3 regions of the Emergencia sp. genome follow, and region 3 is predicted to be linked to each of the others. Evidence: riboswitches for the same ligand, from Rfam matches in the RefSeq annotation. Region 3 holds a riboswitch; each other region holds the start of a gene.
The links. A riboswitch is a leader RNA that binds a small molecule or an ion and turns the genes downstream of it on or off. The one in region 3 is predicted to bind cyclic di-GMP.

Region 1: it holds a riboswitch for cyclic di-GMP, as region 3 does, so the genes downstream of both, ACMQ5W_RS08735 (Cna B-type domain-containing protein) here and ACMQ5W_RS09770 (leucine-rich repeat protein) in region 3, are expected to answer to the same signal.
Region 2: it holds a riboswitch for cyclic di-GMP, as region 3 does, so the genes downstream of both, ACMQ5W_RS08435 (hypothetical protein) here and ACMQ5W_RS09770 (leucine-rich repeat protein) in region 3, are expected to answer to the same signal.

What each region holds. Positions count from the first base shown of each region.
Region 1 covers NZ_DBFWLQ010000010.1:58,279-63,149, reverse strand. Annotated here, with positions in the region: gene ACMQ5W_RS08760 (sodium:solute symporter family protein) at 1-76, shown strand, start outside; gene ACMQ5W_RS08755 (NAD(P)-dependent oxidoreductase) at 98-1,024, shown strand; gene ACMQ5W_RS08750 (hypothetical protein) at 1,140-1,307, shown strand; gene rpsU (30S ribosomal protein S21) at 1,423-1,602, shown strand; gene ACMQ5W_RS08740 (GatB/YqeY domain-containing protein) at 1,627-2,073, shown strand; cyclic di-GMP riboswitch class I at 2,408-2,492, shown strand; gene ACMQ5W_RS08735 (Cna B-type domain-containing protein) at 2,544-4,871, shown strand, end outside.
Region 2 covers NZ_DBFWLQ010000009.1:29,725-34,595, forward strand. Annotated here, with positions in the region: gene ACMQ5W_RS08420 (type III pantothenate kinase) at 1-602, shown strand, start outside; gene dusB (tRNA dihydrouridine synthase DusB) at 604-1,566, shown strand; gene ACMQ5W_RS08430 (hypothetical protein) at 1,568-2,779, shown strand; cyclic di-GMP riboswitch class I at 2,842-2,923, shown strand; gene ACMQ5W_RS08435 (hypothetical protein) at 3,016-4,871, shown strand, end outside.
Region 3 covers NZ_DBFWLQ010000011.1:131,646-136,516, forward strand. Annotated here, with positions in the region: gene ACMQ5W_RS09770 (leucine-rich repeat protein) at 1-2,141, opposite strand, end outside; cyclic di-GMP riboswitch class I at 2,261-2,342, opposite strand; gene ACMQ5W_RS09775 (hypothetical protein) at 2,727-3,296, opposite strand; gene ACMQ5W_RS09780 (M56 family metallopeptidase) at 3,293-4,871, opposite strand, start outside.

The DNA of each region.
Region 1 (4,871 bases), on a different contig from region 3:
AGCATCTATTTTGACTTTGATTATTGGCTCGCTGATTTGGAAGGATAAAGTCAGCGTAGAAGAGAAAGCGGCATAAGCTTAGTAAGGTGGTGTTAATTTGAAATTTTGTCTAATTGATGCAGGTATTTTTATAGATAAACCGGAACTATTGGATCCGTTGAGGGCCATAGGCGAAGTAGAAGTCTTCAATGGCATACCTGCAGGAACGGAAGAAGTTATCGAACGGGCAGGTGATGCCGACGTTATCGCTTTCGGGTTGATGCAGTTTACTGAGGAAATGCTGGACGCTCTCCCAAAATTGAAGATACTTCAATTTATCGGCACAGGCATGTGGAACTTTGTCAATGTCGATTACGCCGAGGGCAAAGGAATCAGAGTGCTCAATATTGACGGCTACGGAAGTAATGCGGTTGCGGAATTCGCAACTGCCATGGCATTAGCGCTGGCAAAAAATATCCCTTCTGCCGACAGGGTATTGAAAGAGGACAGATGGAGCATCGACGGTTTGATGGGTAAGGAAATGAAAGGATCTACAGTCGGTGTTGTCGGCACCGGGAGCATCGGGCGCTTATCCGCAGAAAAGTTTGCAGCACTGGGAGCTGAAGTCATAGCCTGTGATATCTATGAAAGCGATTATTTAAAAGAAAATTACAATATTCAATATAAATCCATGAAAGAAGTTTTTATGGAGGCAGATATTGTAACCTTACATATGAAAGTAACGGAAGAAAATGAAAGGATTATCGATCAAAAATTATTATCGCTGATGAAAAAAGACGCACTTTTAATCAATGTAGCCAGAGCGGAATTGGTCAACACAGAAGATTTATATAAAGCGTTGATTTCGGGGAATCTGGCTGGCGCCGCCATCGATGTATATGACAGCGAGCCGCCAACGGCGAGGGATTATCAGCTTGCTCAGCTGAAAAATGTTATCGCCACACCGCACATCGGCTATTATACTCAGGAAGCTAATGACAACTCGATCAAAATGACGGTCTCCTCTATCTTAGCCGCTCTATAGGCTTTAGGTGGAGTCTGGAAAAGGAATGTTTGGCATCATTCCTTTTCTTTTTTACAACATTTAAAATGGCTGCAAAATAAGCTCAATATGCATAACACCATTGAGGAGATGGGTTATGCAAATCGAGGCTGACGAAGGCAAAAACTTAGAAGTATTAGTGAAACAAACATTTTGCATAACCCTAGAAAGCGTAAATTCCGCCAAATCGGCAATCGGCTTTAGATTCAGTCGTTTCAGGGCAAAGGGGGCAGACTCGCCGCTATTTGCTGAAAAGTTAAAGTAACGAATTTCAAAAATTGACTTGCCTATCTCGCTCAAAAATAGTATAATAATCCCGTTATAGGCACAAGACTGTTCACAGCTTAATATTTCAAGTTGGTCAGGAGGTGAATTGGAATATGGCACAAGTTATCGTAAGAGAAAACGAAAGTTTGGAAAGCGCTCTGAAGAGATTTAAGAGATCATGCGCTAGAGACGGCGTTATGAGCGAACTTAGAAAAAGAGAGCACTACGAAAAGCCGAGCGTAAAAAGAAAGAAAAAGTCTGAAGCCGCTAGAAAAAAGGCTAAGAAATACTAGTCATTTAGGATCGAGGTGATATAAATGGCTTTGAAAGAACAACTTATGGCCGATTTTAAAGACGCGATGAAAGCCCGCGACGAAATCGCCAAGAATACAATCAGTCTCACCCGTGCGGCCATCAAGCAGTACGAGGTGGACAACAGAGAAGAACTAGACGATGCAGGCATTATTGCAATTTTATCTAAGCAAGTTAAAATGCGTAAAGATGCCCTCGCTGATTTTGAAAAAGCTGGAAGAACAGATCTAGTCGACGCATATAATCAAGAAATTGAAATTCTTAACCGCTATCTGCCTGAACAATTATCGAGAGAAAAAGTTCTTGAGATTGTAAAAGAGACTGCAGCCTCACTTGGAATCGAAGGAGGCAAGCAGAACATGGGTAAGCTGATGGGATCCGTCATGGGTAAGGTCAAAGGCCTTGCTGATGGGAACCTGGTCAAAGATGTCGTGATGGAATTTCTTTCATAATATCTGACTTACGGACAACCTGGTAGAAATACCAGGTTGTTTTTTTATTCATAGGAAATATCAAAGAACGCATCTTGCAGAGCGTCGCTCCTTGTGGGCGACATTTGGAAATAGGAATCTTTGATACCGCCATTTCCACTTTTTTTATCCATTTAATTCCGGTTTAGGGCGGTAAAGCCCGGCTTGTGCAAACTGTATTGAAAAAATTATCTGAAAAGGATATTCTGTCTGTAGATATATAAAGCAGAATGGAAATCTGCTGTGGCGGAAAGAACTAGTACGCTTTGATATCTGATGTCAGATGCAGAAGTAATCTGCACAAAATATGAAAAAGGAGGAATCTTGCCAAAGCCGGCGAAAGCCGGTGACGGAAAACTAAAGGGCCTTACCATCCCCATGGTTGGCAGCCAGTTGTCCGGGCACGGACATATGCCCGGTAAAAGCGGAAACTCCCGCAAGATGGGGAAGTTATGAAAAAATTAAGGAAGACAGCCAGTATTTTTCTCAGTTTCATGATTGTTCTGGGAATGATGCCAGCAATGGTCTTTGCAGGTGGAGGAGAGGTTCAGATCAGTAAAGACAGCAGTTCTCAGATCGGTCCATACTACGAGATCGTTGATACTGACGGTACATGGGCAGGTGAACCAACGCTAGAAGGCGCTACCCAGCAAAGCTATGCCGATGGCCAAGTAAAGGTAAACAAGACGATCAAAGGTACTGACCAGGAGAATGTCTTTGACATTGACTTAGAAGTTATCACTAAAGACGAAATCAAAACTACTGAGTTATCTGAAGATGCTGCAACTGTGTTAGTCATTGATACCTCTGGCAGCATGGACGACAGAAGCCGCCTTCCGGAGGCACAAAAAGCAGCGCAGGCATTCATCGATGAATTTGCCAAAAGCAATGCTCAGCGGAAAATTGCCATCGTTTCTTTCAGCGGCTGGGAAGATAAACACATCAGCGGAGCATCGACGAAACAGATGTGGACTGATGCCAGCAATCTTAAACAGCAGGGCAGCGGACAGTGCGGTGCAATCAGCGGACTTTCTGCAAATGGCGGTACAAACATTGAAGCAGGCCTGCAGTTGGCAAAAAATCTTTTGGCGCAGGATGCAGTAAAAGATATCCGCAATAAGAACATCGTTCTTTTGACAGATGGTGTACCGACCTACGGTATCAGCAGTAAAGCAGACAGAACGTCTACTGAGGTCATTTGTCCAGACGGAAAGCACATGATCGGTAACGGACAGAAACTCAGTCACGACATTCATGGGCAGATTGAAAGCATGGATTTTGCAGGTATCAATCGTTATGCTGTCTATGTTGGCGATGAGGGACTGTATTGCTCTGAGAAAGGATGTCCTCTGCACAAAACCCAAGGCGGCTGGTGGGAGACTAATGTAAAAACTCCAGTGGGCACTTGGCTTAACCAATGCGGATTTACAACCTATACGACACAGGATGCAGGGCAGCTTACGAGTATTTTTGAACAGATCTCTGAGATGATTTTGCTGCAAGCGCAGGCATGGGTTCTTACTGATCCGATGGGAGAACATATCGACTTTGTAGAATTCAGCAGAGAAGCTAATCCGATTGGAGAATTTTCTTATAGTTCAAATTCGAAGACGATTACCTGGGATTTGAAGAAAGCGCTGCCAAAGGTACAGGAAGATAAGCAGTACACCTATCAGCTCAGTTATCGCATCAGATTAGATAATCTGGAAGCCGGATTTGAGTCGGAAAAATGGTACCCAACCAATGGAATCACTTCTATGACTTATCTGATCAAGGAAGCTGGCGATGACAGTCCGATTGAACAGAGTGATTTGAAAACAGCGTATTTTAATATCCCGTCGGTTAAGGGAATGACAGCAAGCACCAAGTTTCAGAAAGTTGACGAAAACAATCAACCGATGGAGGGTGTAGAGTTTGCGCTAAAGACCGCGGACGATGAAAACTTTGTTCAAAATGCTGTCAGTAATGAGGATGGAACACTGAACTTCACTAACATTCCATCAGGTCACACGTACATATTGTCAGAGACAAAGGCACCAGAAGGATATGTCAAGGCGCAGAATCAGGAATTCAGTGTAGCTTATGGCCTTGTCAGTGACATAGCGGGCGATGGAACCATTCAGAATCTGCCTGGTGTAACAAACTTTACTGTTAGTAAGATTTGGGAAGATAATGATGATCAAGAGAAAAAACGCCCTGAGTCCATCACAGTAAACTTGCTTGCAAATGGAAAAGTAATCCGCACTGCAACACTTGAAGCACCACCGTCTGAACAAGATGAAGGCGAGGATGAATCTTCAAAAGATAGTGATATAAATGGAGATGATGCAGTTCAAAAACCGGCAGAAGAGAATAGCGATGATGCGGTTCAGAAACCAACAGAAGAGAATAGCGATGATGCGGTTCAGAAACCGACAGAAGAGAATAGCGATGATGTGATCCAGAAGCCGACAGACGTAGGTCCCGCAGAAGGAAATGATGATCAGCTTCAAGAAAATGATGAAAATAATTCAGACCTTGAAAAGGACAATGGCACCAATGCAGAACCAATTGCAAAGATGAATTTGGACGAGGAATCAGAAGGTGACACGAATGGGGATCACACAGGCAATCAACAGCCAACCGTAGTCAACGAATGGACCTATACCTTTGATAACCTGCCTACAGCCAAAGATGGCCAGCCAATTGTTTACACTATTGAAGAAGTGCAGGTCAAAGATTATCTTACAGAGGTGCGATATACCGAAACCGGGGCGGTTATCACTAATACCTATGCGCCT
Region 2 (4,871 bases), on a different contig from region 3:
AGCACTTGGCTATGAAGTATTTCAAGAAGCGCGCCATCACTGTGGAATCGGGTGTCAAGACAGGATTGGTAGTGAAGTATGACAATCCCAAGCAGGTAGGCGCTGACAGAATTGTCAATGCCGTGGCGGCATACCACAAATACGGCGGCCCTCTGATCATCATCGACTTTGGAACGGCAACGACCTTCTGTGCGGTGACGGAGAAGGCTGAGTACTTAGGCGGATCCATCGCTCCAGGACTTAAGATTGCATCGGAGGCTCTGTTCGAGAAGACTTCGAAGCTGCCAAAGGTAGAATTAGAGGAGCCGGGTCAGACCATCTGTAAGAACACCATTCAGAGCATGCAGTCCGGGTTGGTTTACGGACACATGGGCATGGTAGATTATATCGTAAAGAAAATGAAGAAAGAGCTGGAAGCCCTCACAGAATCGGGCAAACCGGTCACCGTGGTTGCCACTGGCGGTCTTTCCACCCTCATCGACGATGGCGTCGATTGTATTGACCACGTCGACAAAATGTTGACACTGGAAGGACTGGAAATCATCTACCAGAAAAATAAGAAACCGACAAAACCGTGCAAAGAAAAAAAGGAACAGATATAAAATGAAAAAAGCCTTAAAAATAGGAAATATTGAACTTGATAATCCTTTTCTTCTGGCTCCACTAGCAGGAATTACAGACGCTCCCACTCGCAGAATCTGCCGCGAGATGGGAGCGGCTTTGGTCTATTCGGAAATGGTCAGCGGCAAAGGGCTGTATTACGGCGATAAGAAGACGGATCAACTGCTGTTTCTCTACGAAGAAGAGAAACCGGTGGCCTATCAGGTCTTCGGCAGCGAACCGGAAATCATGGCATTTACAGCCCGTGCCTTGGAAGAACGGGAAAATGCCATCTTAGATATCAACATGGGCTGCCCTGTACCGAAGATTGTAAAGAACGGGGAAGGCTCAGCCTTGCTGAAACGGCTGGATCTGGTTTATGACTTGATTTCTGCCATGGTCAGCAATACGACAAAACCGGTAACTGCGAAAATACGCATCGGTTTTGACAAATCTTGTATAAATGCCGTGGAGACGGCAAAAGCTATTGAGGAAGCGGGCGCAGCGGCTGTTGCTGTTCACGGCAGGACAAGAGAACAGTATTACAGTGGCAAAGCGGACTGGACACAGATCGCGGCCGTAAAAAATGCGGTCAGCATTCCTGTCATTGGCAATGGAGATGTGACTGACGGCGATTCCGCCTTGGCCATGATGAAAGAAACAGGCTGTGATTTTGTGATGATTGGCCGCGGTGCCTTGGGAAATCCATGGATCTTTCAGGAAGTTCTGGCTGCCTGGAAAGGTGAACCGAGGCCAAATCCGCCGAACATTGCCGAAAAAAAACAAATGATGCTGCGTCATTTTTATGATATGATGGAATTAAAGGGCGAATACGCCGCAGTCCGCGAAATGCGTAAATTTGTGGGCTGGTATCTCAAGGGCATCCCCGGCAGCGCAGCGCTGCGAGGAAAAATCAACCAAATTGATGATGCCGGGGAGCTAACTACTGCGATAGGAGAACTTTAAGATGAAAATCAAAAAGATATTGGTATGTCTATTTATCGTATGCACGATGGTCATGTCTTTTACGATGACAGCCTCTGCAAACATTGTGGACGACCTTAAGAAAGAACCCAACGCTATGGCGCTTGTCACCATAGATAATGAAGATTGCACAGAAATATCGAATTTAAAAGACTTGAGTGTGCGGATTACCGCACCTGGCACCAACATCAATATCACCATTCCCGTTGAAGAAGTGAAGGAGGATGGGGAGACCCTAGGTCTTTGGCTGGGTTATCCGAAGGATCGGATCAGCGATGCCATCATGAAGGAACTGGCGGAAGTGCAAGGGAAAATAGATTTAGGAACCTATGAAAAGGATCCGGAAAAATTTCTAACAGATGTAGACAACATCTTGTCAAAGTTTCATGTGGAGATTATCGGCCTTCCGGAGAATCATTATTCTGTTGTCAGCAGTTCCATCATTCTCACAAACGATATTTTTCAGCAGATTGTGGACATGTTTAAGGAAATAATCAAAGCGGAAGTCGGCGACTTTGATAGTTTTACTGACTTAATTGATCGTCTGCTGAAGGAGCAGGGTTATACTATGGAAGAGTTTTTGGCAGAACTGGAACCTGAAGATGCAGCGGCTGTCAAGAATCTGATTGAAAACCTGGACCCTCTGCTGGATTATATCACCAGCTCGGAATACTCTGGCTTACTCATTGCAGGTGCAGAGTTGGCCTGTGAGTGTCCATCCATAGATTACTTCCAGATTATTCACAGGTATTATGAACGTGCCGACGGAAAGCTGAAGCTTCTGGGCACCGTTTACGAGGGCAGCTACGATGATTACTACGAAGAGAAATTTTTACAGGGCTATGCTGGTGATATCATCAACGCCAAGGATTTTATAAACTGTAAATATGACGGAAAACTATTTGAATATATGGGCAGTTATGACTCCTATGTGCTCTACGATGACTACAAATGGTCCGACTATAAACTGGATTCGTTTACATTGGGAGATTGGGAGACAGATGGACTGGTGCTTCGTTATGTGATTGACAGCGGCAAAACCGCTGCCTCTGCAGAAAGTGCCGCCGGTGACCCGGACAAAGGCTCCGCATTGCCTGATACGGGCGATCGGTCGTCTCTGGGCATGTATATCGTGCTGTTATTCACAGCCCTGGGTGCGTCAGGTGCCATTGCAGGGTATCATAGGAAGAAGTAGGCCCGATAGAAAGATTCGGGATTGAAGGATAAAGAAAAAGAGAGTATACTTATAGGTAGAAAAATTGAAAAGAGCAAACTTGTCGAAAGGCAGGGACGCAAAGCTATAGGGCCTGTTCCAGAAGGATGGCTGCCAGTTGCCAATGTACTATCAGATTGTATATTTATGATTTGGGACAGGCGTTGGCCTGTCTCTTTTTAATGAACCGAAATAAAGCATGAGGAGAAAACGATAATATGAAGAAGTTTTTAGCAATGTTGCTCACTGTGGGTCTGGTAATCTCTATGATCCCGGGCATTGCATTTGCAGAAGAAGAGCAGGCAGAGGCGGTAGCTCAGATTGGAGAGGAAAAGTACTCTACACTTCAAGAGGCATTTAGCGTTGCAAAAGATGGATCAAAGATCATTTTGCTTGCAGACGTGAATGAAGAAATCACGATCGATCATAAGAGTCATTATAATATCACTTTGGATTTGAGCGGATTTTCCCTGGGGAGGGGGTACCCTATTAAGAATGTCACCAGTTATTTGACCATTCAGGACAGTAGTGTAGGACAGACAGGACAAGTAGATGCTTCAATTGAGCTTGACGGCGGCAATACCACTTGGAAAAGTTCGAAGCTCACAATATTGAGCGGAACTTTCACGGGAGACATCGTTGCAGGCAATAAGGGTACGCTTTATGTTAAAGGCGGGACGGTTGACGGTGCGATTATAAAAAACTCGGGCACAGTGGTGTGCACTGGTGGCTTATTTAAAGTGAAACCGGGAAATGATATGTTGGAAATAGGATATCTGGCCAGCGAAGAACCGATAGATGGCTATTACCAAGTGGAATCGGATAAAGCCGCGCAGATTGGAAATACCACTTATAATACGCTGAAACAAGCTTTGACAAAGGCGAAAGATGGAGATACTGTGCGTCTCTTGAAGGATCAAATAAATATACGAAGTATAAACTATTATGAGATAGATAAGTCTATAATATTAGACCTGAATGGTAAGACAATTTCGACGTCAAGTAATAAGACAATTTATGTTAATAAATATGGTGAAACAAAAAATATAACGATCAAAAACGGAACCATACGCAACACAAACACGTCGGGAGAACCGTCTATGGGAATTGTAGCGGAGCAGAGAGTCAATCTGACCTTGGAGAATGTGATGTTAGAAGCAGTCGGTTCTAATAGTTACGGTATTTTTATAAATCCCCAAAATAATGCTGTGCAGCCAACGATTACCGTCAAGGGCGATCAGACGAAAATTTCGGGTAACATAGCAGGTATTGCTGTGAACGGTTATAGCAAGGATGTAGGTGCGACGACTCTAATTGTGGAAGGCGGAACCATTGAAGGAGGAAGGTATGGTGTAGCAGGCAATGGAGAGCAACACAATACGAACATCACGGTAAATGGCGGAACGATTAATGGGGGCTCTTGCGGTATTTTCAATCCGCAGGATGGCAAGCTGAATATTTCTGGCGGAACCATTGCAGGTGCTACAGGGGTTGAACTGCGGGCAGGGGAACTGAACGTTACAGGCAATCCTGTGATTACTGCTACGGGCGCGTACACGTCTAACAGCAATGATTCAGGTTCTACCAGCACCGGCGTCGGCATTGCAGTAGCGCAGCATACAACCAAGCTGCCGATTTCGGTGAATATTTCCGGCGGAACTATCAAGGGCGTAAGGGCACTGGATGAAAAAAATCCAGAGAAGAATCCAGAAGAAAGTATCTCGAAGGTAAGCATAGAGGTTACAGATGGCAGCTTTGTGGGCGATGTATGTGCAGTAGATGTTTCAAAATTCATCTCTGGTGGGATATACTCCGCTGATTCAACCGGTTTTGTTGATGATAACAGCTATGCGTACAAAATGAACGCAAAATATATCGTTGCGTCAGAGGGATATCAGGCTGCAAACTGGGTATTTGAAAAAGATGTAGCTAATGACAAGCTTTATATTGGCACCTATCATCCCCCATATATTCCACCTGCTCCAGTTGATCCGATAACCAACACCGGTTCTGCTTCATCTGAATCGGCCACAACCAATGCAGATATTAGTAAGGATCCGGCTTCTACAACAGA
Region 3 (4,871 bases):
GAGTCTTTCACAACAGCAGCGTCTTTTGCTGTTAAATTCGTCAGCAAATCCTGCTCATTCTTAACGGCAAGTCCCTCCGTGGCTGTTTCAAATTGTGGAATCTTTGCAACCGCATCTAACATCTTTTGTTGTGCTTCTTCATTGACAGCAGCCTTAATCTCATCACTAGCTATCTGATATGCAGCATAGGCATCGAGAATATCTTTTTTTTGCGCCTCAGTTGCCTCTTGATTTTCTTCAATAGATGGTAATGCTTCGATTTTTCCATTGACAAAGTCGTCATCAAAATTTTTCGTGGTGCAATATAATTCTACTGTACCTTCCATAGGCTTGTAATTATATTGTCCCTGTGAATTCTTCTCTGGGGTAAAAGTCCATTCATAGCTTCCTGCACCTTCATGAAGCTTCTGACCAGACTTCCATGCAATCGCTCCTGGGGTGTCTCCATCGGATAACTTTATCTCAGGTAAAGCGGTATTGCCCGAGGTCATTTGGTATACACCGGAGGCTATGTTTGGGTTAACCATTGGTTCTGCCTGGCTTATTTTTATCGTAAAAGTATGTTTTTCTGTATAGAAAGGTACTGCTTGCGCTGTCACCTTACTGCTTGAACTTGGTACTAATGTACACGCTTGTACAGTCACTTCACAACCTATTGCTTGTCCTGGGGCATATACATCTGTAAGCTCACATACATTTACATTCATCCCCTGTAAAATAGTTTCGGTCTTACCAATCTGCAGTAACTTCCAAGTATAATAGTATACTTTGTCCCCCATATAGTATGGACCACTGGTCTTGATATCTGGATGCATTGCAGTTACAGTCAATTTAGCCGGCTTCCCATCATATACTTTATCAATTCCTTCACTGTATTCAATCACTGGATCAATAATGCCGTTTACAGCATATAAAGTTTGAGTTGGTTTTTTCTCAGAAATGGTATCTCCTTCGCGTACGGCTTTATTTACGTCCTTTTCTACACTCCATACTTTCTTCGTTTCCCCTTTCACTGGGGGAAATGTATATGCTGTATCTGTTTTCCACGAACCATCACTTTGTTTTATATAATTATATGTGCGCTTATACAAGCGTTCTATATCATCATATGTGTTACTCTTATCATCACTAAAGGATATCGTGACAGGGAAGGTCAATTTGCCTTGTGCAATGGACTTGAGCTTCCCGTGTATATAATCATAATCTTCATTTTTGCAGATTATATCACAATCACTCGCAGTTGAGTCAAATGCTGATTCCGCAACAAAATCAGCATTTTCTGGATTTTTTCTCTCAGGCAAGTACACTGTTTTCAATGCAGAATTTTCGGCAAAGGCACTCGGTCCAATGGTCTGAATGTTCTCAGGAATAATTAGCTTTTCAAAATTACAGTATCTAAAGACGCCACTTGGAATGCTCGTGACATTTACGCATTTTGACAAGTCTACTCCCGAAAATCCTTGTTGTCCAGAAAAAGCCGCTACCTCAATCGTTATCACACTCTCAGGCAGAATCAGTTCCCCAGTAAAGCTGACTTTTGCCGAACTCTGTCTAAAGGCACTATCACCAATGTTTTTTAGGTTAGAAGGAAGTTCCAAACTTCCAGTAAAGCTACAATTATAAAATGCATATTTAGATATTACTTTCACGTTTTTAGGCAGATGTAAAGTCCCATCAAATGCTTTACACTCTCTAAAAGCATTTTCTCCTATCTGGGTTACAGTATCCGGAATACATAAATCTCCAGTTAATTTCTTACAGGAATAAAAGGTATCCTTTCCTATACTTTCTAATGAGGTTGCCTTACTTAAATCCAATGATGCAAAATCATATCCATCATATTTCTTATTGTACCACTTTGAAAACGCACTATCTCCAATCGCAGTAACCTTTTCCCCATTAATTTCTCCTGGTATCTCCAGTCTAATGTTCTGCTTCTGTTCGTCAGTCAGTCCATCCAAATATGTTGTCTTCAGTCCAGTAATCGTCCCATTTGAAAACGCATAATCCCTTGGTTCTGGTGTCGCCTCAACTGAACCGTTGCTCCCTGCCAGCACTCCAATAGCCGATGTATTCAGCACCACCATAAGCGCCAGCACAACTGTTAATAACTTATAAACGTACTTTTTAATTTTAAACATCTCCTAACTTAGTAAATTTAAAATATACCATTACAAATAAAAAAGAAGAACCCGATTCACAAAGTTCTTCCCTTCCATACAAAAAACAGCCCTAATCATAATAACTAGAACCACCTAATTTGTGCAACTGGCTGCCATCCGTAAAGGGAAGACCCTATAGCTTTGTGTCACTGCCTTTCGACAGCTTTACCAAATATTTAATTCTTTCTTCTACAGTATACCCCCCCCCAGGTATTTTGTCAATATCAGTTTCCACCCTATTACGCACTTCTATTCAACCGCTGTTCAAATCTTGGCGCGAAGCAGTATCACGCAAAGACACGGATGGCGAGCCAGGTAACCAGAGGGATCAGGTAAGCTGCCCTTGATACGGTTTTACCTGTCATTTTATCAAAAAAGGCCAAAAGCACCTAAATATCCTGGCCGTTGAGAGGCTGTAATGGTGGCCTGAGCGAAGGATACCACGAAGTTTCAACGGTTACAGCCATCGTCGCAAATAGACTCCCTTTGCAGAAGACAGATTTTTTAGGTGCTTTCGCATTTTTTTGCAGCAATAGGGGTTAAAAGCACAGTCTGCAGAGTGCTTCATTCCGCTGCCAATGAAGCGTTCTGCTCCATCCCTCTCAGTTCCCTTTTGTACTGAAACAGCGTCACGCAAATAACAAGCATTACGATTACGCCGAACAGTCCGATGCCAAAGACAACGAGACCGCTTTTTGCCAAAGTGATCGCAGCTCTCTTGCTGACGGGAATCAACGCTATCACCGTCATAAATACCGTCTGTACACTGCGCAGCTTTTTCAGTCTCTCTGCGTACTGAGATCCCTGACCTTCTGCGATGTTCGCAAGGTTCGTCAGAAGCTGGAAGTGAAAATAGAGGATGATCACGTTGGCGAACACGTCAATCCAATACAAATCTGGTGTCATAGAAAATATGTTCAGCACCCATTCTGCCAGATCTTCTGCCAGCAAAAGCAGGGCAAAGGGTTTCAGCAGTTTTGCCGATGGTTGCATCTCTGCCACTGCGTCCAATGACAGATAGATCAGCAGAAAACCTGCCCAGGCGGGAAAGATATTTATCGTTCCAAGGTTCAAGCTGATGTAGATGAAAATATATCCCCAGCTGATCTTCCCAATGGCACTCAAGTAGTTCATAGCTTCGCCCCCCTCTTGATCCTCAAAGTATCCAGCAGTTTGCCGTCTTGGTAAATTCTAGTTTCAAAACCTTCAAAACTAGCGAGTTCACTATCAGATGAACCCCACAAAAGAAAGTTCAGCCCGTCAAAATTTCCCTCCCAAGGCTGCTCTATATACCGGTAATCATACCCGACACCGTCACTGCTGTTCCCACTGGTCTCCTGTCCAAGATATTCTTCTTTTATGAGATCCGCTGAAATATCGTCAGACATGTGTTTAAGTACAGCTGCCATCATTCCAATCACTTTGACGTTACTTTGCTCCGCTTCACTTCTACAGTCCTGATACTGGCCCCAGACGAACATTCTCTCCATGGAAAATTTCGCAGACCGCTTGGCGCGCACATCAAAAGAATATCCATTCCCCATCATGTCTGCAAAGAAATCCTCCTGATTTTGTGTCTGATTATCCACTGTACGGATGGTCTGCTCTTTGATACGGACGATTCCCGTCTTTCCTTTGCCCTCCGATGTCACAGCGCCCGGCAGTTCCTCAAACCCCCAGTAAATCCCAATGCCTGAAAGAGATTTATATATGTTCATCTTTCCGCTCTGCGTTACCGTCCAGTCGTTATCCTTTTCTATCATCAAAGGGATTGTCAGTACGGGCCGCGTTTCATATCCCTCCTGTCCCTCGATCACTGCCAGAGCCGTATAACAATGCTCATTTTCTTTCTGCAGGTTATATACCGCATAGTCGGAGAACGGAACGTCCTTCAGCCCATGAGAAATAGCAGAAGAAAAATCCATTCCTTTCTCCACCTGTCTATGTAATTCTTCCTGTTGGCCGCTAGGCGTCACAGCCGCCAGATAGCTCGGCAGATTGAACACCTTGCCCTTGACCCAAGTATCAATCGCACCTGCCGGCGTCGTGCATCCGTTCATCCTCGCCTCCGCCATCATCACCTTTGAACGATAATCGGTCAGGTCAGGATAATCCGTCTCGTAGCCGCTCGCCTCACTTCCGGCAAAGATTGACGCCGCCAGCACGATCAAAGCGCAGACCGAAACCAACGCCATCCCACGGGGATATTTCTTGAAGCGGGCAATGGCTTCAATGCGCCTTTTGATGTTTTTTCCGCCATTGGAAATAGAGGTCGTACCCGGAGCCCTGGCATATTTCTCATCCGTCATAGAAAGCAGAATTTTGCCATACGCTCGGCGCTCTTCCCCTTCCAGTTCCTCCAAAACCCTCTGATCGCACAAACTCTCCATGTCGTTTCCGATGCGATGAAAGACATATTGCAGAAACGGATTGCACCAGTGCAGTGCCCGCAGGATACACCAAAATGCATTCTGCAAAGCATCCGCATAGGTCCTGTGCAGAAGCTCATGGAGCAAAATCTTTTCATCAATATCTGCCCCCTCTGGAACTACCAAAAGTGGTCTGAAAAAGCCGCAGACAAATGCAGAAGGAATTCCTTCTGCTGTGACGACTTCACAGCCGCTGAGGGCATATCGCGCGCAAATCTCTTCCACCTTTTTCAGAAGTACCGCCTCTGCCCTCTTGCTGCGCCGCAGAATCCTGCGCAGC